DNA from 3 places in the Aliiglaciecola aliphaticivorans genome. Region 3 is predicted to be linked to each of the others. Evidence: predicted binding sites of a transcription regulator. Region 3 holds the regulator's gene; each other region holds the start of a gene.

Region 1 (7,879 bases), on a different contig from region 3:
GCTGTCGTTTAATTATGCCCGTTCGGAAAGAGCGCCTTCATCCGCTGAAATCTATTCAAACGGTTTGCATATCGCCACAGGCACATATGAACTTGGTGCAGGGTTTGATATTGAATCCAGTGATGAAGCCGGGGAATATCATATTGTCCAGAATCTACAAGAGCCTGAAAAAGAAGTATCGAATAATCTCGATCTCACCTATCACTTTTCAGGCGAAAGCGTAGAAGCGACTTTTAGTATTTTCTACAATCAAATCGATGACTACTTGTTCCAAGAAAATACTGGGTTTACCTACGAAGATGGTCATATTCATAGCGAAGGGGAAGAAGAGGAACTCGACGAAGAGCATGATCATGAAGACGAGGAGCTAGCAATCTATTTATTCCGTCAACAAGACGCGGATATCTATGGTTTCGAGGCCGAAATAGACTGGCATTTCACTGAACAGATTCGCTTAGAAACTTTTGCAGATATTACTAAAGCTGAATTGACTACAGGAGAAAACTTACCTCGCATTCCACCGGCTAGAATTGGCTTTGGTTTACATTTCGACAGTGATTATTGGCATGCTGAAGTTGGTGCCACCTACAACGCAAAACAAACGGATATTGCTGACTATGAAACCGAAACAGCAGGTTACACCTTGGTCAATGCTGCGTTTAATTACTACACAGATGTTGCTGACAATGAATTAGTACTGTTTGTAAGAGGTAACAACTTACTTGATAAAGAGGCTCGAGTTCATGCCTCATTTATTAAAGACGTAGCACCTTTACCGGGTCGCTCTGTTGTCCTTGGAGCAAGACTACACTTCTAATCATAAAAATACCTACCCCGGGCCTCGCATCACAATGGTGATGTAAGGTCAGGGGGCTAGGTAGCTAGTTATGTACACTGTCATTTCCCACTTACAACATTCACTGTCAATAGATTCAATCACTGCCACTTCATATTTACATCAATTCATACATCAATCAGTATCTTAGAAGATATTATTAGGCTCATTTAGACACTACCTAAGTGACAACGATCTTTGCCTAAGTTAAGCTAAATCATCATTCGTTAGCCCATACTAAGTTGCACAACCAGTGAATGGAAAATGGGTCTGAGTAAATTTGGTATCTTATGAAAAAATTCGGCCCTGCTCTTTTAGTAACCGCGGCATTTATTGGTCCAGGTACAGTCACAACAGCTACCCTAGCAGGAGGGAACTTTGGTTTTACCTTGTTATGGGCACTCGTATTTTCTGTTATCGCGACCTTTGTTTTGCAGGAAATGGCGTCGCGGTTGGGATTAGTAACGGGGAACGGCTTAGCGGAAGCAATTAGCCAACAGTTCACCGGAATGAAAAGGATATTCGCAATTTTGCTAGTGGTAAGTGCCATTGGAGTGGGTAACGCAGCCTACCAAGGAGGCAACTTAACGGGTGCAGCCATGGGGTTGGCAGGGTTCTCCGGCGGCGCATTAACCCATTGGGTTTGGTTGCTCGCCACCATTGCCACTGGCTTATTGCTCACTGGGCAATACAAGTGGGTCGAAAAATCCCTTATTGCTCTGGTTTTAACCATGTCAACAGTCTTTGTCGCCACTATGTTTTTGGCGGGGCCTGATTTACTCGATGTCATTCAAGGTGCACTAACCTTTGACTTTCCTGACGGCAGCAGCTTAATGGTAATAGCCCTAGTAGGCACTACGGTTGTACCTTATAACTTATTTTTACATGCCAGTATTGTCGCTAAAAACGCACCAAGTGATGACAATCTGGACATAGCCCTGAGAAATAACCGTATAGACAGCAGTTTGTCGATAGGTTTAGGGGGCTTAATTACCTTATCAATCTTATCTTGCGCGGCGAGTACGTTTTTCGTCACCCAAACTCAAGTAGACGCTGCTAATATAGGTCAGCAACTCACTCCCTTATTGGGAGAATACGCCAACACATTTTTTGCTATTGGCTTATTCGCAGCAGGGCTTACAAGTGCGATTACCGCTCCTTTAGCCGCAGCATATGCAGTTTGTGGTGCTTTAGGTTGGAAGACTGAACTTACAGATATTCGATTTAAGTGTGTTTGGCTATCAGTCATGTTAGTGGGAGTAGTTTTTGCCAGTAGTGGCATAAAACCTTTAGTTGCGATTTTATTTGCCCAAGCAACAAACGGTTTACTGTTACCGATTATCGCTGTTTTCCTGATTTGGACGTTAAATAACAACAAGCTCATGGGCCAACATAAAAATGGCCTTCTAGCTAACATAGTGGGCGGATTAATTGTTGTATTCGTATCTGTTTTAGGGCTGTATAAACTTATCAGTGTGTTTATCTGATATGCCACAGCCCCAAAACCATGAACTACGATTTTAAACGGTTAAATGCGTCTTCAAGCATGCTCTTGGGGCAGCCGAAATTAATTCTCACAAACTGTTTATTACCAAAATCAGCACCAGGAGACGGCCCTACTCCTTTACTTTCGAAATAGGCTTGAGGGTCATCTAAACCTAAACCACTCGCATCTATCCAGGCTAAAAAAGTGGCTTCTACTTTTAATAATCGAAGGCCTTCAATTTGCTCAACTTGTTGCTCAACGTAGGCCAGATTGCCACGTAAATAGTCGAGTAAATCAGTATGCCATTGGTCACATAGCGTAAAAGCTGCCTCAGTAGCAACCAATCCCATTACATTTGCCCAAGGGATAAATCCTTGTGAACTGGCCACAAATGCAGCGCGTAACTTGTTATCTGGGATAATTGCAAAGGAAGTACCTAAGCCTGCAACATTAAAGGTTTTACTTGCCGCCATTAAGGTGACCGAATTGTGCTCGAGGCCTTTAAAATTTCCCGCCGGTAGGTGTTTTTTGGTCTCATCGAGGACCAGATCACAATGAATTTCATCTGAACACAATTTTACATCGTGCTTACTGCAAATTTGTGCAATGGTAGCAAGTTCAGATTCAGTTAATACCGTTCCCACAGGGTTCATGGGATTACACAAGATAAACAACTTACACTTAGGATCACTCGCGTGTGCTTCTAATTGAGCAAAATCCAGCGTCCAGCGACCGTCAATTTCAACACTATCAATTTCAATTCTGTTTAAACCACTGATGCCCGGTGCAGCACGCAAAGGCGGATAATTGGGCGTTTGAATCATCACCGAATCGCCGGGTTCGCAATAAGCTTTACATGCCACGTTAAATGCAGGCACTACCCCTGGTGTCCACACTATCCACTGGGGATCAATTTGCCAATGGTGTTTATCTTTTAACCAGCGGACCACTGCCTGATTTGCCGGTGTATATTGTGCAGGCAAGGTGTAACCAAATAGGCCATGTTCTACTCGTTCTGCCAGAGCCGATTGTATCGCCTTTGGGCTAGCAAACTCAGTATCAGCTACCCACATTGGTAAGATATCCTTACCTTTATACTTTTCCCATTTAAATGCGTGAGTGGCGGATCTATCGATGACATCATCAAACTGCATACTTGTTCCTTTAACAACGTAAATTAGTAGAGAGAATGGTGTTAGGATCTGATTATTTGAGTAATTTAGCTACTCTATCGGTTAAATCATGGTTTTTGAACGGTTTAGCAATAAATTCTGATGCACCGGCTTTTTTAGCCGACATAACCAAATCTCTAGTTGCTGTTCCTGTTACCATCAGAAATGGAAGGTCTTGTCGCTTCGAGCGAACTGTCTTCAACAGGGTAATCCCATCATATTCTGGCATCTGCCAATCACAAATAACCAAATCAATTTTATTCATATCGTTTTTATCAATATAACGCACAGCTTCAACCGCATTATTTATAGTGATCACCTCACCTTCTACAAATTCTTCCAAAATCAACTGTATCAATTCCAAGGTAATTTGATCATCATCAATTACAAGTATTTTGTGCATCGAGTCAACCTAGCATTATAAAACCATATGCTCGCTAATATACTATTTATACTGCAGTTTTAACATTGTAAAAAAGTCTAACTCCAAACCTTTTGTTATCTCTACATCAATTCTGAAGGGTCAGCCCTCTAAATCAAACAAAATCACAAACAAGATGATAAGTTGATACAGATCAACACCAATTTGTGCCCTAAGACTACACTTAATACATCAGATTAGGAGATAGAAAAATGAAACAAAATGTTGGCATTTTAGATACTGCAATTCGTTCAGTCGTAGCACTTATACTTTTAGCCATTGCTGTTGAAGGTTTATTCGGCACCACTGTTAGCATTGTTTTAGGGCTAATAGGCGCGGCATTATTTTATACTTGTAGTTTTGGATTCTGCTTAGTTTACAAATTGCTCGGGATTGATACTTACCCTGACTTTAAAGATGACTCCTATCATCCACAATAATCAAAACAATCCCAATTGATTGCTGGTGATGTCATCAAAAGAGACGTCTATGAAAGGTAAAATACCTTCTGCAATGGGTCTGATTTGTTTATCGATGTAGTGCTCGTAATCTAAAGGCGAGCTGATGTAATCTACAGGCTGAGGACCATCTGTGGTAATCACGTAACTTATCCAACCTTTGTTTTGATAGCGCAATGGTTTATTCAGTCGTTTATTATGTTCATCAGCAATGCGCGCTGCTTTAACGTGAGGCGGTACATTTTTAGTATATTGCACCAGCGGCTGTCGTAGGCGTTTGCGATACACAAGCTGGTCATCACACTCACCAACCCTTATTTTACCAACAATATCAAGCAAGTAAGCACTCACATCCTGATTAGCAAATACCATTTTGTATAATGTTGGTTGAAACTCTTTTGCCAAATTGGTCCAATCAGAACGAACGGTTTCTAAGCCTTTAAATATTAACTCCGGTGGTTGATTAGAGACATGTTTTAAACCTGCATAACGTTTTTTACTGCCTGTTTCTGCGCCGCGAATGGTGGGCATCAAAAAGGTTGAGAACAAGGTTTCAAACTCTATTTCTAAATGGCATTGCAACTTAAGTTGGTCTTGAATTTTGTGCTGCCACATTTGATTGATCTCTTTTTCAAGGGCTTTACCAATCTCTAGCGCTTGCTCTGTTTGGTTAATATTTTCTAACCACACAAAGGTCGAGTCGGTATCACCATAAATTACTTTATAACCCTTTTCTTCTATCCACGCTGCTGTAGTCTGCATAATCTCGTGACCACGCATTGTGATAGAACTTGCTAAACGGGTATCATAAAACGGACAGCCGCCAGAACCCAGCACCCCATAAAACGAATTCATTATAATTTTAATGGCTTGGGAGCGAGCCGAATCTTGTTGGCGTTTAGCCTCATCTCTTTGCTTCCATAAGCTGGTGATAATATCTGGTAGAAAATGCTTTTCTCTGGAAAACAAACCACCTCGAAATCCAGGGATGGCATTATCGGGTTCAAGTAATCCTTCAACCAGCCCTAAGGGATCAATTTTAAAAGTGCGTATAATGGAGGGATAAAGGCTTTTAAAATCCAATACCAACACATTTTTATACAGCCCTGGAAGGGAATCCATGACATAACCCCCAGGGCTTGCCAACCCACCATTTGCAGGGCGATTAGGTGATACATAACCTGCTCGGTGAAGTTTTGGTAAATAGAGGTTAACGAATGCTGCAACGGAGCCACCGATTTTATCCAGTTCCAATCCGGTTAATTGGCTGCGCAACACTAAATAGCTAACTAAGTTAGTGTGACTGAATACTTTTTCCACCAACACACAATCCTGAAGATTGTATTTTGCTAATTTTATTTTGTTGTGTTGAAAGTCATGGCTAATAGCCGCAACACGATTATCAACATCAGTGGTATCTTTCCCCTCTCCCAGAAGAGCTTGAGAGACACTTTCTAGACTAAAGCTATCAAAATGGTAAGTTGCCGTTTTCAAACTATCAATACCGTCGATCACCACCCTTCCAGCAATATTCATAAATGCTAAATTACTGTCATTACGAGATTCGCGCCAGTACACATCAGTACCATCTCGACCGAGGCGCAACCTGACGTTTAATTTGTTGGCCCGTTGAGTCAGCACCTTGAAATCGAAGTTGATGATATTCCAACCAATAATTAAATCAGGATCAAATTTGGCAATAACCAAATTTAACTGTTCAATGAGTTGTTTTTCATCTGCAACCCAAGTTATCCAATCATCACTACCCTCAGGCTCTCCAATCATGATGACGCAGTTAAATTCACCACTAGAAAGACCAATAGAATAAAGTTCCCCATCGATACTGCATTCAATATCTAGGGACACCAATTTTAACTTAGGAATATAATCTGCCGGTTTAAGTCGGGCATTCTTTAGGGTAATGAAGCCTGGCGAAGTGTTGTGCTGGCGAGTTTGAATCTCCCCTGTAAAATAAGCACCTGCGCAGATAAAGCGTTCCATCATATACCTATCTGCTGGCCGAATATCATTTTCAAAAGACGATATTTGAGCAGCACTCAACACATCTCTTGCCCGATAGAAGGTTGCGGGCGTGGCAAAATATACGGCATTAACCGGCATTTGCTCAAAGGTTTTTAATTTCACAGGTTTGAATTCGGCAACAAGTCCTGATTGATATACTAAACTCTTGGCCTTAGGTACGTCTTGGTTTGCGATGAACATAACAGGTTTTTGTTGTTCGGTGATTAGTTTTACCGGCCCTTGCTCGGTGCTTAACCAAAACTCAATATATGAATATCCACTTCGCTCAATCACTTTGCGGGTGAGAATAAACCCTTGCTGAGGGACTTGTTGCAATAGCGGAGGCGCTCCCAAAGAATGTCGTGAAAAGTAAAATTGTACAGCCTAGAAGCCGCCTAATCCAGACTAAAGATTCATGCCTAGGCTAGTTGAAAACGAGTTTAAAACAATTAGGAATTAGATTTATAGAGCCAGTTGCATTGAACTAGGATTCTGATCATCGAAAACCACGATTTGATCTCGACCCGCTCCCTTGGCTTGATACAAGGCACTGTCACACTGCAACATTAAATTTTCCAACGTCATTCCGGGTAAATAGGCTGTTAACCCTGTGGAAATAGATAAAGTAAGCCCATTTAAATCAAAAGATATGGGTAATTTTTTAACGTTTACTGACAAACTTTTAAGTGTCTTTTGTGCATCCTGTATGGACGTGTGTGGAAAAGCAATAACAAATTCCTCTCCACCAATTCTGCCAATGACATCGGTCTGACGAAAAGTATCCAGGCATAATTCACCAAATTTTGTAAGCACCTCATCCCCTGATGCATGACCAAAGGTATCGTTTATCTTTTTAAATAAATCTATATCGATAATGGCAACTGATAATTGAAACCTGTGACGTCGAGCTAATTCAATTTGCCGTTGCAGTAATTCAAGCGCATGTCGACGATTGGCTAGCCCTGTTAAACCATCCACATTTGCTAGTTTTTCCAACTTCGCTCTGTTTTGTATCGTGCGATACACCAACACTATTAACAGACCACATATAATTAAAGTGGCGCCAAAAAGCATAAGCAGTTGCAGGTTTTTCGTTTCCACATCTGCAATGCTGATTTGTTGAGACAGATTTTTTTGTTCCAGTAACTTATTTTCGCGATCTTTAATTTCAATTTCATACAGAGAACGTAAACTATGCAATTGTTGGGTGCTTTGTTGGCTTAAAATACGTTGTTTTAATCTAACGGTTGAATCTAATAGCTCAAAGGCCTGTCGATACTTCCCCTCTAATCCGAGTAACTTCGCACTCATTTCTTCAAGTGAAATATTTTGCAGAGGCATTTGCTCTGGATCAATATTAGATTTAGCGGCTGCTAAATATTGCTTACCTAGCTCTAAATTCTTTTCTGCTAAAGCCACCCGTAATAAGGATAAATTGGTATCGAGCAGCATATACATATTTTGGCTTTTTTGAAAAATATGGGA
Region 2 (7,879 bases), on a different contig from region 3:
TGCAGCAAATTAATACCCTGTTTGACTCTCTGCCAGAGAAGCAAAAAGTGGTGATAGAAGCCATTTATATCGAAGGAAAATCACAACAGGAAGTTGCTTCTCAATTAGATATTCCTTTAGGGACTGTGAAGTCTCGTACCAGATTAGCGTTACAGCGCTTAAAAGAGTTGATTAAAGACAATGATTAATTTCCACCCTTCTCAACAACAGCTGAGAGAATTTGCCCAAGGTTTGAGCGCACCAGCACTTTCCCTGGTTATTTCTGCCCATGCAGACATGTGTCCCATTTGCCGCAAACAACTGACTCAAATGGAAAGGGAATCAGCAAAGGCGCTGGATGACGCAAGGTTGGTTGGCCAGTCTGAGCAAGTTGTTGATTTTGCATCTATGCTTGCTGATATTACCTGCCTTCCTGCTGCAGAGGTACCGAGCAGTAACAGCATAAGCCGTCAAATAGAACTGGACGGGCGTAAGTTTAACGTACCACGGGCGCTGAAACGTTATGTGGAAAAAACCGGTAATTGGTCGCACTTATTGGGGAATCTTTGGCAGGCGCCAGTGGACTTAGGGCCAGTGGGTAAAGCTAATTTTATTTTCATGCAAAAAGAAGGTCGGGTACCAGAACATACCCACAGAGGCACAGAGCTAACGTTAGTCATTGATGGGGAGTTCAGCGACGGTATCTCACATTACGATACTGGTGACTTTATTCTGATGGACTCTAATAATACCCATGCGCCTTATTCCGAAGCTAGTGAGGGGTGTTTAGTGTTTACCATTGTTGACGCACCATTACATTTTACTTCTGGAATTGCACGTTTACTCAATCCCTTTAGTCACCTGTTTTTTTAGTCGCTTAGAAAATCTAAAGCATGAAAAAACCGCCGTTGATGACTCATCAACGGCGGTTTTTTATGATCTTAATGAAATGATCAAACCATTAAAAAATTAGCTTACATAGCGACTATCTGGATAATTTAGTTTTAAGGTTTTTAATGCATTGTTTTTCAAGTCTTCAAGGTCTAATTGGTCATAACATTCAACCATGATTTCCAACGCATTTTGAATTTCACTAGAGTCAGGGAAGTATTCAAGTACATATCGCCCGCGATTCGCTGCGGCAACATAGGCTTCTCGACGCATATAAAAACGCGCAATGGCTATTTCATATTTAGCTAAACGATTTTTAATGAAAACCATGCGTTTTTTCGCATCCGCAGCGTATTTACTGTCTGGAAACTTATTGATTAAACGCCGGAAATCAGCAAATGCTTCCCTTGAACGGCTTGGGTCTCTATCAGAACGATCAATGCCCACAAGTTCTTGGAAAAGATTTTTGTCGGCATCTAAATTAGTTAGACCACGCATGTATAGTGCATAATCCACATCTGAATGGTTGGGATTAAGTCTAACAAATCTATCAATAGTTGCGATAGCTTCGTCTGTTTTACCTACTTTGTAATAAGAGTAAATTAGATCCAGTTGTACTTGGTGAGAATGGGGGCCAAAAGGGAAGCGGGAATCAAGTGTACTTAAAATTTCTGTGGCAACGTTGAAATTACCTTGCGACATACTTTCTTTTGCTTGATCATACAGCGCACTTTCGCTTCTGTTACCAATTAGGATGTCATCATCATCAGGTGAAGAAGAACAGCCATACATAGTGGCAACAGAAATCAGAACGATTAGTTTGTAGAATGAATTTTTAAATGTCATGTTACTCTTATTCTATACAGGGATTTAGCAGGCATTAAAAAATCCGCTAAACTTTGTTTTCAGTAATCCATCGATCCGAGGCATTCTACCCTAGGGATCCATGGGATGCACGTTTTGTTATAAATCACCTAATCGTGATGTCTGGTGTTTGCATTTGTCCCCGCATAATGTGAATCAAATCGCCAGTTGCGGGATATTATATTTTTATAGCTCTTAAACACAGCTCTTAAAGGACACTATTTTACATGCCCAGCGATCCACAAGCGATAAAACTCTCTGCAGATGTACCAGAAACGTTAATTGGTAAACGGTTAGATCAAGCTTTAGCCGAATTGTTCCCTGATTATTCACGATCTCGCTTAAAAGAATGGATTTTAGCCGGAAATGTTCATTTAAACGGCTCTGTTTGTGATAAACCCAGAGAAAAAGTGTTTGGTGGTGAACAAATTGCTATCGAAGCCTGGTTGCAAATTCAGGAAAATCACAAAGCACAAGATATTGAACTGAACATTGTCTATGAAGATGAGCATATATTGGTAATTAACAAACCCACTGATTTGGTCGTTCATCCGGGGGCAGGTAACGCTGATGGAACAATTTTAAATGCGTTGTTAAATCACGCTCCAGAGGTTGCTAGTGTGCCTAGAGCTGGCATAGTTCACCGTCTCGATAAAGATACGACGGGTCTGATGGTGGTTGCCAAAACAGTGCCTGCACAAACTCATCTTGTTGAACAACTGCAAGCGCGAGAAATTAGTCGAGAATACGAAGCGGTAGTCTATGGCACTATGGTTGCTGGTGGGATAGTGGATGCGCCTATTGGTCGTCATCCCACTAAACGCACCAGTATGGCGGTTCGTGAAACTGGCAAGCCAGCCGTGACTCACTATCGTATTAAACAAAAGTTTCGCGCCCATACTCATCTGCGATTAAAATTAGAAACTGGCCGCACCCACCAAATTCGCGTTCATATGGCGCATTTACGTTATCCCCTAGTGGGCGATGTGTTGTACGGGGGCAGACCGCGCCTGCCTAAGGCCTGTTCTGAAGATATGATTAATATGCTTAGGGGGTTTAAACGTCAGGCATTACACGCTATTCAATTGGAATTATCTCACCCAACCACAGGGGAGTGGATGAGTTGGCAAGCGCCGTTACCGGATGACATGGTGGAACTTCTCAGTGTGCTAAAAGAAGATACTAGCGAACATGGAATTGCCGATGACTGAAGCCGTGTTAACAAGCCCTATTCGGACGCCGCACTGGAACTTACCTGCGGGCGTTAAGGCGTTTTACACTACACGTAATATAGGCGCAAGTCAGCCGCCTTATGACAGTAATAATTTGGCGATGCACGTTGGCGATAACTCAGCAGATGTGCAGTTAAATCGGGATGCATTGCCCCTGAGTGATTCAATCGCTTGGCTAACCCAAGTACACGGAATTCGCTGTGTACGCATCACTAAAGATTATTTTTTGCCCTTAGAAGTGGCCAAAGCAGACGCCAGTTTTACCACTGAATCAAAAAACGTCTGCGCGGTGATGACTGCTGACTGTATGCCAATTTTAGTCGCCAATACCGCCGGTACTTGTGTGGCGGCAATTCACGCTGGCTGGAGGGGATTGGTGAATGGTGTGATTGAAAATACCCTTGCTAGCATGAATTGTGATCCAGACACCTTAACGATTTGGATTGGTCCGCATATTTCACAACGACATTTCCAAGTATCTGAAGATTTAAAGCAAGTATTTGCTAACTACCCAGAGGCATTTGTTGCGGATGTGGAGCATGGAAAATACTTGTGCAGTTTGGCCAAAATCGCTCGTGAAAAGTGCCGTGCTATTGGCGTAAATAACGTTGTTGAAAGTGGTATCTGTACTTATGTTCATCATGCTGACTTTTATTCCCACCGCTACGCTCAGCATCAAGGTCAGTCCCAAACAGGTCGCTTTGCGTGCGGGATTTATTTGCAATAAAAATCCAACGCATTGTGTAAAATATAATCTTTTTTTAGCAAAAATTTTTGAAACCAAGATTCAACCCTAAATAGCCTCAAAAAATTGACGTTTTTACTGATCTAGATCAATCAAACTACATCGTTACCTTGAATTGGTTACTAAAAGTACCCATTAATCTAGTAAATCAATTTTGAGGAAATTTTATGCGATTAGATAGATTTACCAGTAAATTTCAGATGGCAATCTCTGACGCACAATCAATAGCATTGGGCAGAGATCATCAATTCATCGATCCTGTACACTTAATGACGGCTTTGCTTAATCAGCAGGGAGGTTCGATTCGCTCGCTGTTTGATAGTGTTGGCGCCAATGTCAATGCGCTGCGTTCTTCCTTGGCTGAAGCGATCGAAAGATTGCCCAGAGTTGAGGGCATAGGCGGTGATGTGCAATTGAGTAAAGACACCATAGTGTTGCTTAACCTGAGCGATAAAATTGCGCAAAAACGCAAGGATGAATACATCAGTTCTGAAGTATTCGTGCTGGCGGCTTTGCAAGATAAAGGCAAATTGGGGGACATTTTCCGTCAATTAGGTATTACTCAAGAGCAAATCGAGCAAGGTATAGAAACCATGCGCGGTGGTCAAAAAGTAACAGATCCTAATGCAGAAGACGTTCGTCAAGCATTAGAAAAGTACACTACAGATCTCACAGAAAGAGCCGAGCAAGGAAAACTTGACCCAGTGATTGGCCGGGATGAAGAAATCCGCCGTACTATTCAAGTTTTGCAACGCCGCACTAAAAATAACCCCGTGTTAATTGGTGAGCCTGGTGTGGGTAAAACCGCGATTGTAGAGGGCTTGGCACAAAGGATCATTAATTCTGAAGTACCTGAGGGACTAAAGGATAAGCGAGTTTTATCTTTGGATATGGGCGCACTTATCGCAGGTGCCAAATTTAGAGGTGAGTTTGAAGAACGCTTAAAAGCCGTTTTAAACGAGCTTTCTAAAGAAGAAGGTCGGGTGATCCTATTTATTGACGAGTTGCATACAATGGTGGGAGCGGGCAAAGGCGAAGGTGCAATGGATGCCGGTAATATGCTAAAACCGGCCTTGGCGCGAGGTGAGCTACATTGCGTTGGAGCAACGACATTAGATGAATACCGCCAATATATTGAAAAAGATGCTGCACTAGAGCGTCGTTTTCAAAAAGTCATTGTAGATCAGCCTAGTGTGGAAGACACCATTGCCATATTGCGTGGACTTAAAGAGCGGTATGAGTTGCATCATTCAGTCGATATTACGGATCCGGCAATTGTTGCTGCGGCATCATTGTCTCATCGTTATATTCCGGATCGGCAATTACCTGACAAAGCTATTGATCTCATTGACGAAGCAGCATCAAGTATTCGTATGCAAATGGACTCTAAACCAGAAGATATGGATCGTTTAGAGCGTAGAATTATACAGTTAAAACTTGAAGAGCAGGCATTATCTAAAGAAAAGGATGATGCCAGTCATAAGCGTTTAGAGCTCATTGAGTTGGAGCGCGAGCAACTCGAAAATAAATTTTCTGAATTTGAAACGATTTGGAATACTGAAAAAAGTGCCATGCAAGGTACCCAACACATTAAATCTGAGCTTGAACAAGCCAAACTCGATATGGAAATCGCACGTAGGGCGTCTGATCTTAATCGGATGTCTGAATTGCAATATGGCCGTATTCCAGAGTTAGAGCTAAAGCTAGAACAAGCATCAGAAGCTGAACAAACTGAAACCCAGTTGTTGAAAAACAAAGTGACGGAAAACGAAATAGCAGATGTGCTGTCGCGTTGGACGGGCATTCCTGTGAGCAAAATGCTCGAAGGAGAAAAAGACAAATTACTGCGCATGGAAGAAGCTCTGCAAAGTCGTGTAATCGGCCAAACTGAAGCGGTGAATGCAGTCAGTAACGCTATTCGACGTTCCCGAGCGGGACTGTCTGACCCAAGTAGACCTATAGGTTCATTTTTGTTCTTAGGTCCAACGGGGGTAGGTAAAACCGAGTTATGTAAATCCTTAGCCAACTTCTTGTTTGATACCGAGCAAGCGATGGTAAGAATAGACATGTCAGAGTTTATGGAAAAACACTCTGTTTCTCGTTTAGTTGGCGCACCTCCTGGTTATGTCGGTTATGAAGAAGGGGGGTACTTAACCGAAGCTGTGAGAAGAAAGCCCTATTCCGTTATTTTATTGGATGAGGTGGAGAAAGCTCACCCCGATGTGTTTAATATATTGCTTCAAGTCCTTGATGACGGCCGTTTAACAGATGGACAAGGAAGAACCGTAGACTTTAAAAATACAGTTATTATCATGACGTCAAATATTGGTTCTGATGTGATCCAAGATAAACACCAAGAGAGTCAATATGATGAAATGAAAAATATGGTGATGCAAACGGTCGAACAGCATTTCAGACCCGAGTTTATTAACCGTATTGATGATGTGGTGGTCTTCCATCCCCTTGGCTTAGAGCAAATTAAAGCAATAGCGAAAATACAATTATCGTCTTTACGTGAACGCTTGCTTGAGAAAGGCTTTGAACTAGACCTATCTCCCGCGGCTTTGGAAAAAATAGCCGAAGCAGGATTTGACCCTGTATACGGAGCACGACCCCTTAAACGGGCAATTCAAATAGAAATTGAAAACCCGCTAGCACAACGCCTGCTAGCTGGCGATATTCAACCTGATAGTACTATTCGAATTGATATGGATGGAGATGCTTTGAAAATCAGTTAAGCAAGGGGATAAAACCTTTGTCTCGCTGATGTTGATGCGATTCAACTAAAAACTAAAACGCCGCTTATTATTTAAAGGCGGCGTTTTTTACTATGTTGCTTAATTAGAGGGCGTGTTTTATAGCTGATTTAGCAATTCTTCTGCTTGTTTCTTTTCCATAAAATCTTGGTTAGCGTTTAAGGCTCTTTGCACTGAAGTTTTGGCTTCAGCTGTTCTACCAAGTTTTTGTAAAGTGACGGCTAAATGGTACTGATTCGAAGGGGAATTAGAATCCATAGCAAATGATTTGCGCAGTATAGTAAGTGCTTCATTGTATTTACCTTGCAAGGTTTTTATCCACCCTTGAGTGTCATAAATCGCTGAGTTTTCAGATTCAATGGCTAATGCTTGCTCGACATATTGCTCTGCTTTGGCTAAATCTTTGGCCACATAAATATTGGCTAAATTATTGAGCATAAATGCTTTATTAGGTATGTTTTCAACCGTTACTAGCTTTCTATAATGGGGTGTGGCTTCATCAAAACGATTTAAATTCAGTAAATAGTCTGCATAGATACTACGTTGAAAATGTTGTTCTGGGTTCTGTTCTAAAAAATCCGTGACAAAAGTTTCAAATTTATTACTGTTAATCCCTCTGGAAGCGAGTTGATATAATTTAAACATGGCGTTGCGGTTTAAATTATTGATCTGCAAGGCGCTAAAGTAATTGTCAAAGGCGTTTTCGAGTGCATTTTTTGCGATATTTAAGTCACCCGATAATATCAACAGTCTTGACTCTTGTGGGTGGGTCTTCAACCACTTCTCAACCATTTCACTGGCACTGTTAAGATCATTCGTTGCTAGATGTAAACTTATATATTCAGTGGCTAAGAATAAGCTATCAGGATGAATTTGGTAAGCTTCGACAATGCTTTGTTTAGCGTCTTCAATCAGGCCTGCTTTATACTGGAGTTTACTTAATTCAACTAAGCCTATTGCATTATCTTGAACCAAATTGTAGATCTTTTTAATTTCCCGAGCGGCTCTATCCGTTTGCTTCAACGCAATGTATAGCTCTACTCGACGCATCTGATAAACAGCCGCATCCGGCTCAGTTTTAATTGCAATATTTAATTGTCTAACGGCTCTTTCAAGCTCACCTTGCTGAGTATAAATCGTGGCTAATAATTCAAGTGCTGCCAAATTGTTAATGTCTTTTTGTAGTACTCTTTGCAGGTTTTTTTCCGCGTCTTCTAACATACTTGCATTAAATTGACAGCGGGCCAAAAGGGTTAGTACACGGATGTTATCAGGTTGGATAGTGTTAAGTTTTTCGACAATTTCCAGTGCTTCTTGATGTTTACCTCGGGAGCTTAGGAGGTTAGCCTTATTGTATTGTGCTGAAAAGTGATCAGGATTAATGGCTAGTGCTTTGTCTAGGTATTCTTCGG
Region 3 (7,879 bases):
CCAGAATATCGTTTTTTACTGCCAACTGAAAAAGCGTTAAAGCAAGCAAAAGCCATAGTTGAATTAGAACTGCTAGAAAATAGTAATCAGTGTGATATGTCGGTGCAACTTGAAACTAAGCCAAGTTATCTCAAAGCCCAATATAGCCATCAAGAATTACAAGATTTATATCAGCAATATGTGACATTTTTTGACGATATGGGCAGTTTTCTTTCGTTCTTAATGCCCTCGGTTAGTGGATTGCAGTTTTATTTCGATAGTGTTGATAAAGACTCGGTTCCCGAAGCCCTTTACGTGGACGAGCATCACGCAGTCGTGAGTAAAGATTGGCTAGAGCATGGCATGCAAGTTCATTTTTCTGATGCCCCATACAGAATTACAGCAATAACCAAGTAAATGAAATTGTGAGGGGCTAATCGAGACGCAATTGATACTTAATTTGTGCTGCAACACGATTCACACTTTGACGCCCCTCTTCAATTAACTCAGCAGCGCGGTGGAACTCCATGATGCCAAAATCTCTAAGTTGAGGCTCAATCAGAATGTCAGGAGGATCGCCAGCTAAGCGTGAACGTGTCACTCTAGCTTGAAGAATGTCTAAGGAGTTTGACATTACCCCCAGCATACTCGGTGTATTGTCTGTTAATTTCATCTTACTAGTCGTATGCGGTGTGGCTGTTTTATCTAGGTTATCCAAGGTTGATTCTGTGGATTCTGCTGGTGCCTCATTTTCTGATTTTATGCTTGATTCCAACGCCAAATCGTCTATATCTTCGATCTCTTCTAAAGATTCGAGCTCCTCGTCATCAATATCTTTTTTAAATCTACCGCTGAAAATGCGTTGCATAAATGAGTGACTTTTATTGAAAAAATCGTTGGTTCGCTTCTGGTTGTTTTCATGTTCCATCTGATACTGCGCCTGTATTTCAGGTCGAAAGTCAGCACTCAAATTTACCGCAAAAACAAAATCTGCACCGAGCTGGCGACACAAATTTACCGGCACAGGGTTCACCACCGCACCGTCTACTAACCATCGCCCTTTATACGCAATAGGCGGAAATAGTGCTGGTATCGCACAAGAAGCTCTGACAGCTTCGCCTATGGGCCCTTGGGTAAATGAAACCTCTTTACCGCTATAAAGGTCGGTTGCCACTACACCTAGTGGTTTGGATAATTGCTCAAATTCTCGTTCACAGAAGTTTTCCTCTAGCGCTTTAAACACTTTTATTCCGCTGGCAAGCCCGCCTTTGCGAAAACCAACTCCCATAAGCCCTAATACTTGCCATTCTGATAAAGAGCTGGCCCAGTCTGCTAGGGGCTCTAACTTATTACTCGCATAAGCCGCACCCACGTATGCGCCTATTGAACAACCTGCTACCACATCTACCTCGATGCCAAGTTCTTCTAAAGCTTGAATAATGCCGATATGCGCCCAGCCCCTAGCGGCACCGCTTCCTAATGCTAATCCAATTTTCATTTATTGAAATGATCCTTAACTTATATTAATAATATTGACTGTTTCATCTGTATTTATAGATGAAGGGGAGAAGTCATCTTGATCAAATCCAATGTCACCGTTAGCGAACGGCGTTTGTTGTGTCTCTAGGGTTTTAAAGTCGAAGAGTTCTTTATCGGCAAGGTGAGATGGAACCACATTTTGCATTGCCTTGAACATACTTTCTATTCTACCAGGAAAACGCTGGTTCCAATCATTCAGCATATTTTTTATCACTTTGCGTTGCAGGTTTTCTTGTGAACCACACAAATTACAGGGAATAATAGGAAATTCGACGAGATCTGAATACTGGCTGATTTCTTTTTCTGAGCAATAGGCTAACGGCCGTATTACCATTTGTTTACCATCATCGCTGACTAATTTTGGCGGCATGGATTTTAAGCGTCCACCATAGAACATGTTTAAAAATAACGTTTCCAACATGTCATCTCTGTGGTGCCCCAAGGCAATTTTGGTTGCGCCTAAACGGGTCGCTGTTTTATACAATATTCCTCTTCTTAACCTAGAACAAAGAGAACAAGTGGTTTTTCCTTCAGGAATTTTATCTTTGACAATGGAGTAGGTATCTTCGGTTACTATTTCAAAGGGGACCTGCAAATTGTCTAAGTAATTAGGCAGTATCTCAGCTGGAAAGCCAGGTTGTTTCTGATCTAAATTTACCGCGATAATCTCAAAGTTAATGGGGGCAATTTTTTTAAGAAACATTAATATATCGAGCATGGTGTAACTGTCTTTTCCACCAGACAAGCAGACCATTACTTTATCGCCATCTTCAATCATATTGAAATCGGCAATCGCTTTACCTACATTGCGTCTTAAGCGTTTTTGGAGTTTATTGAAACTGTATTTTTTACTCTCAGACAGAGACTCGAGCTTACTCATCTTATTCCTAGAAAACATTGCTATCAGCCCAGATTATACCTGTCCTCCTAACGGACATAAATACTCTAATTTCAAATGTTTTTAATCAACACTGAGTCTGATAGCGTTTTTGTCTTGCTAGTGCTTAAGTGGACACTCAAATCCTTCGGGTTTAATTGCTAATACATCGCAATTGAGTGAGTCAATGGTGTGCTCAGCGGTATTACCGATAAGTGCTGCGGTTATACCTGTGCGACCTACGGTGCCAATAACAACGAGTTCAGCGTCAATGGTTTTCGCCACTGAAGGTATCACATCTTCTGGAAGCCCTTCGCTTAAATGCTGGTTTTCTTGGGGGATATTGAATTTTTCTGCATGTTCAAGCATCGCTTTTGCATGAAATTGTTTCACTGATTCAGTATAACCAACAGGGTCGAACTCTGGAATTTCGATGGCGATGTTTACAGGCGTTCCGGGATAAGAATTGACTAAGTTAATCTTACCTTCTAATAAATCCGCCATTATCGCAGCTTTTTTGGTGATGAGGTTATTTAAACTGCGGTGTTCTTCATCTTCGCTTCCCACATCAACAGCCGCTAAAATATTACCATTGACAGGCCAGTCATGCTCTTTGACAAGTAAAACTGGAACCGGAGATTTACGGAGAATATGCCAATCAGTTGGGGTGAATATGACTGACTTTAAGGTGTCGTGCTCATGAGTTCCTTTGACGATTAAATCATAACTGTGATCAATCACCTCGAATAAAATACTTTCATAAGGACGATTATGCCAAACGACTTTGATATCTACTGAAGTCGATGAATTGGTCGCTAAGGGTTCGACAATATTAGCAAGCCATTCGGTCTTGTCATCTACCACAGCCTGCCGCATTGTTTCGCGTTCATCTACCGTCAGCATAGTCGTCATTTCATATGAAAAATCGTATATAGATAGAAATGCGGTGATGCTCGCGCCGGTCTTTTGAGCCAACAAAAGGGCGCGCTTAAAAGCTTTCTGATCTTCTTTGGATGGATCGACAACAGCTAAAATTTTGTTAAAAACAGACATAAGTTAACTCCCTTCATAGATTTACACTCACAACTTAAGTGTATGGGTACTTTAGCTATTTTGCCAACTAACAGAGTAATTGTTTTGACCTATATCAACGTAACTGGAAAGACTTATCCGCACGCTTTGTTTTGCACAACATGCTCACCTAGTTTTTCTCTGAGGCCAGGTAAATTCAATATCTGAATAAACTTACCATCTACTTTTATGATATTTTCTTTTTGAAAGCGCGTTAATAAACGACTTACTGTTTCAACCGTGAGTCCGAGGTGATTACCTATTTCATTGCGCGTCATGGTTAAATTAAATTCTGTTTCTGAAAAACCACGGGAGTGAAAGCGATCAGACAAATTAACTAAAAAGTGTGCAAGACGCTCTTCCGCTGTGCGTTTATTTAACAGCATCATTAAACTATGATCTTGATTTATTTCGGTGCTCATGATTTTAAGCATTTCTTTGCGTAAAGAAGGTAGCTGCTCACTCATGGTATCAAGTTTATCGTAGGGTAATTCACAGACCATCGAGGTTTCCATGGCCTGATTATAACTTTGGTATTTTTCTGAAAAAAGTCCGTCAAATCCAACTATATCACCGGGGAAATGGAATCCAGTGATTTGTTGTTCACCATCTGGCGAGGTAATGTAGGACTTAAACGAACCTGTTCTTACGGCAAACAAAGAGGTGAATTTCTGCCCTGGTATAGTGAGTTGATCATTTTTATGTAAAGGACGTTTGCGTTCAATTATTTCGTCCAAACTTTCCATTTCTGTTTGATTTAACGCTACGGGAATACACAGATGGTTAAAACTGCAATTTTGGCAGCGAATACTAAACTTGTTCGAATCAGACATTAGTTAGTTCCATGTAATTCATCAGTTACCAATTATGAATCCCTTGATAACATAAAATCAAGCCAAATAAACATAATAAAACTGCTACGCTGCGTTTCACCATAGCATGAGTTAACCAATGTCTTATTTGAGTTGCGCTCGCACCCATTGCTAACATGATAGGTAGGGTGCCTAAACCGAAGCACAACATAGTTAGTGCACCTTGTACGACACCGCCAGTTGAAACACTCCAGGTTAATGTTGAATAAACGAGTCCACAGGGCAGCCAACCCCAAATCAACCCATAAGGGACAGCATACATTGGATGTTTAAATGGGATAAATCGTTTTGATAACGGGCTGATTTTACGCCAAAAAATTGCGCCAACGCGTTCTACCTTAGTCAGTAATTTCGACCATTGACCAACATACAAACCCAGTAATACCATAAATACGCCGCCAAAAAGAGTCAACGCTTGTGGATTGATAAAAGACTTAGTGGTGACAATTTGGCCTAATAGGCCTGCGATGGCTCCTGCAAGACTATAAGATAAAATACGCCCCGTATTATAGGCGATTAAGAAAGGCCATTGAGATTGGTTTTTTGGTAAGGCAAAAGTAAATGAGGTAACAATTCCACCGCACATTCCTGCACAATGTACACTCCCTGCAAGGCCGATTAAAATGGCAGAAAACCAGCTGATTTCGTTCATTTCTTTTCAGTTTTAGAGACTTTACTTTGTGCGTTCTTATCGACGTCGTCATCAAATAAAATGTTATAACCTTGACGCTCAAGGTCTTCAAATTGATTTGACTTTACCGCCCAAAAAAAGATCCCAATGGCTAACAAAACTAATAAAATAGCAATGGGTATCAGCACATAAATAATACTCAATTTAGTTTCCTATTAACGTAACAAGCGAATGGAGTTTGCTACCACAATGATTGAACTTAAAGACATACCAATTACCGCCATCCAAGGGCTTAAATACCCAGCCACTGCCAGGGGCAGAATAAGTGTATTATAACCGATAGCCCAAAGCATATTTTGCTTAATCTTATGGCGCACTTTAATTGCCATACTAACAGCAAATTTCACATTGCTTAATTTAGTATTCAATAAAATGATATCAGCTGAACGTTTTGCCATATCACTGGCGTCTCCAACAGCAATAGACACATCTGCTGCAGCTAATACTGGCGCGTCATTGATACCATCACCGATCATCAATACTTTATGCCCTTTGGCCTGCAAACTTTGGATATAGGTGAGCTTTTGTTGAGGCGTTTGTCTAAAATATACAGTGGATATGCCTAATGACTCGGCAACGGATAATGCATTTTCTTGTGCGTCACCGCTTAACATAACCAGTTGCTTGCTGTTTAAATCATGCACTAGTTGCTTCGCGTCTTTTTTGACTACATCTTTGATTTTAAAAGCAGCCAGTAACTGTTCACCGAGTTGTAAATATACTTTGGTGTCATCCGCATCCAAGGGCAAATCTGAAGCGCTATCTAAAATGCTTAGGTTGCCTATCTTGACGTTCTGAGACTGATAGATACCCTGCAATCCTTTACCAGCAATAGAAACGACTTGGCTGACTTCTAAAGGCGTCTCAGACTGGAAGGCTCGAGATATAGGATGTCTAGAAAATTGTTCGATTCCTGCGGCTAAATTGAGAACAAAACTTTCTTCACTTTGGTTAAACAATTCAACTTCGCTGACACTAAAATGACCATTGGTGAGGGTACCTGTTTTATCAAAAATAACCGTATCAACATCAGGCATTACATCAATAATATTGGCTCTTTTCACTAACAATCCATATTGATTTAACTTTGCAATCGCACTGGTTAAAGCTGTTGGTGTGGCAAGGCTAAGAGCACAAGGGCAAGTGGCAACTAAAATCGATATGGCGACCCAAAACGCACGCTCTGGTTGATAGGCTAACCAGCCTAAATAGCTGATAAGGGTGATACCTAAGACTATAATAATAAAATACTTTGAGGCTACATCTGCATACACGGCTGCTTTGGGCTTGTCTGCCAGGGCTAACTCCTGAAGACGTAGAATTTTATTCACCAGAGATAATTTAAGTTCATTTTCGACGATTATTTCAAAGGCACCTGATAGATTTATGGTACCGCCATAAACATGATCACCTGCGCTCTTTTTGATTTTTTCTGACTCACCAGTGAGCATGGATTCATCAACGCTACCCTCACCCGATGTGATCACGCCATCAACAGGAAAGGTTTCTCCAGGGCGAACTAAAATTTGTTGCCCTTTTTTAAGATGTTTCGCTAATACTGAGCTCTGTTTATTCTCACTATCTATTCGGATCGCGGTCAAAGGAATGTATTTAAACATATTGGCTGATATTAGACTGGCTTGGTGACGTGAACGATGTTCTAAATATCGGCTTATTAATAATAAAAATATGAACATACAGACAGATTCGAAATAGATTTCTCCCGTATTGGTTACGGTTGCCCAAGCACTCGCTACAAAAGTACCAATAATTGCAATTGAAACAGAAAAGTCCATGTTCACAGATTTCATTCGCAATGAACTAAATGCACTTTTATAAAACGTGAACCCTGAATAAAGCACAACAGGTGTAGTTAGTAAAAAGCTTACCCAATGCAAAAAGGTTTTAGTGGAATCTTCAATGGAACCAAAGATCCCAAAATACAGACCTATGGCTAACATCATAACTTGCATGCTCATCAGGCCAGCTAAGCCAATGCGTTTTAAATAGTTTTTGGATTCTTTTTGGTAAGAAGCTTCATGTTCGTCGGCTTGAAAGGGAAGGGCGTGGTAACCTACAGATTCAAGTTGTGCGATGATTTCACTAAGTTTTAATTGGGAATCTATCCAGTTAATCGTTGCTCTGCGGGCGGAAACATTCACGGCGATGCGCTTAATTCCTGGGGTTTTTAACAGTTGTTTTTCGATAAGCCATCCACAGGCTGCACAGCTTATGCCTTCAATAGTCAATTGTATTTGTTTCTGACTACCGTCATCGACTACAAACTCTTGTTGAATTTCTTCGTGATCATATGCTTTTAACCTATCAAGGGTTTCGGTTAGCTGTGCATCACCTTTATCAGCAAACTCCGTTCTAAATCGATAATAATCTTCTAATCCATTGTCAACAATTGCTTCAGCTACGGCTTGGCAACCGGGACAGCACATCTTTCGGGGTTCGCCTAATATCTCCGCCCAGAAAACCTCACCTTTTTGCATTGGAAGGCCACAATGATAACAGCTATTTGGATTACTATTTTCCATTAAGGGTTAAAATTGAAGGGTTCTTTCTGAGGTAAGCCTTTATCCTGCATTATTTTCCATTGCTCATCTAAAGGTGAAAGAGTGAGTTTCCATTTACCCGTAATTGGACTTTCTGCCGTGGCTTTATAATTGCCACTGGCATCTTGTGTGAGCAATAGTGAAAAGTCTTTATCTTGCAGAGTTGCATGGTAAAAGTGCAGTTTTAGGGCTTCTCCAGAATCAGGTTTGCCCGACAAAAACTCTAGTTGAACACGACTTCCATTAATGCTTAAAACCGTGGTGATTCCTTTTGCTTTCGCTTCTTGTA

What was found. The regulator FNR, encoded in region 3, switches genes on or off when oxygen is low (the NO sensors DNR and NnrR bind a similar motif). The targets are predictions, from matches to a motif close to TTGATCTAGATCAA.
Region 1: a site for FNR is predicted at 4,059-4,072, ahead of ACYVIL_RS17660 (YgaP family membrane protein). Genes of this name have one in related genera too.
Region 2: a site for FNR is predicted at 3,790-3,803, ahead of clpB (ATP-dependent chaperone ClpB). Genes of this name have one in related genera too.

Annotation. Positions count from the first base shown of each region.
Region 1 is NZ_BAAGTF010000041.1:25,215-33,093, forward strand. Features, by position in the region: gene ACYVIL_RS17640 (TonB-dependent receptor) at 1-817, shown strand, start outside; gene ACYVIL_RS17645 (Nramp family divalent metal transporter) at 1,126-2,322, shown strand; gene ACYVIL_RS17650 (MalY/PatB family protein) at 2,348-3,475, opposite strand; gene ACYVIL_RS17655 (response regulator) at 3,528-3,896, opposite strand; gene ACYVIL_RS17660 (YgaP family membrane protein) at 4,127-4,354, shown strand; gene ACYVIL_RS17665 (DNA polymerase II) at 4,355-6,730, opposite strand; gene ACYVIL_RS17670 (tetratricopeptide repeat-containing diguanylate cyclase) at 6,857-7,879, opposite strand, start outside.
Region 2 is NZ_BAAGTF010000097.1:30,044-37,922, forward strand. Features, by position in the region: gene ACYVIL_RS21890 (sigma-70 family RNA polymerase sigma factor) at 1-188, shown strand, start outside; gene ACYVIL_RS21895 (ChrR family anti-sigma-E factor) at 181-852, shown strand; gene ACYVIL_RS21900 (outer membrane protein assembly factor BamD) at 949-1,716, opposite strand; gene rluD (23S rRNA pseudouridine(1911/1915/1917) synthase RluD) at 1,962-2,945, shown strand; gene pgeF (peptidoglycan editing factor PgeF) at 2,938-3,693, shown strand; gene clpB (ATP-dependent chaperone ClpB) at 3,879-6,449, shown strand; gene prsT (XrtA/PEP-CTERM system TPR-repeat protein PrsT) at 6,567-7,879, opposite strand, start outside.
Region 3 is NZ_BAAGTF010000009.1:24,024-31,902, forward strand. Features, by position in the region: gene ACYVIL_RS05280 (DUF2987 domain-containing protein) at 1-396, shown strand, start outside; gene ACYVIL_RS05285 (patatin-like phospholipase family protein) at 413-1,477, opposite strand; gene ttcA (tRNA 2-thiocytidine(32) synthetase TtcA) at 1,493-2,398, opposite strand; gene uspE (universal stress protein UspE) at 2,516-3,448, opposite strand; gene fnr (fumarate/nitrate reduction transcriptional regulator Fnr) at 3,562-4,299, opposite strand; gene ACYVIL_RS05305 (sulfite exporter TauE/SafE family protein) at 4,325-4,990, opposite strand; gene ccoS (cbb3-type cytochrome oxidase assembly protein CcoS) at 4,987-5,172, opposite strand; gene ACYVIL_RS05315 (heavy metal translocating P-type ATPase) at 5,185-7,572, opposite strand; gene ACYVIL_RS05320 (FixH family protein) at 7,572-7,879, opposite strand, start outside.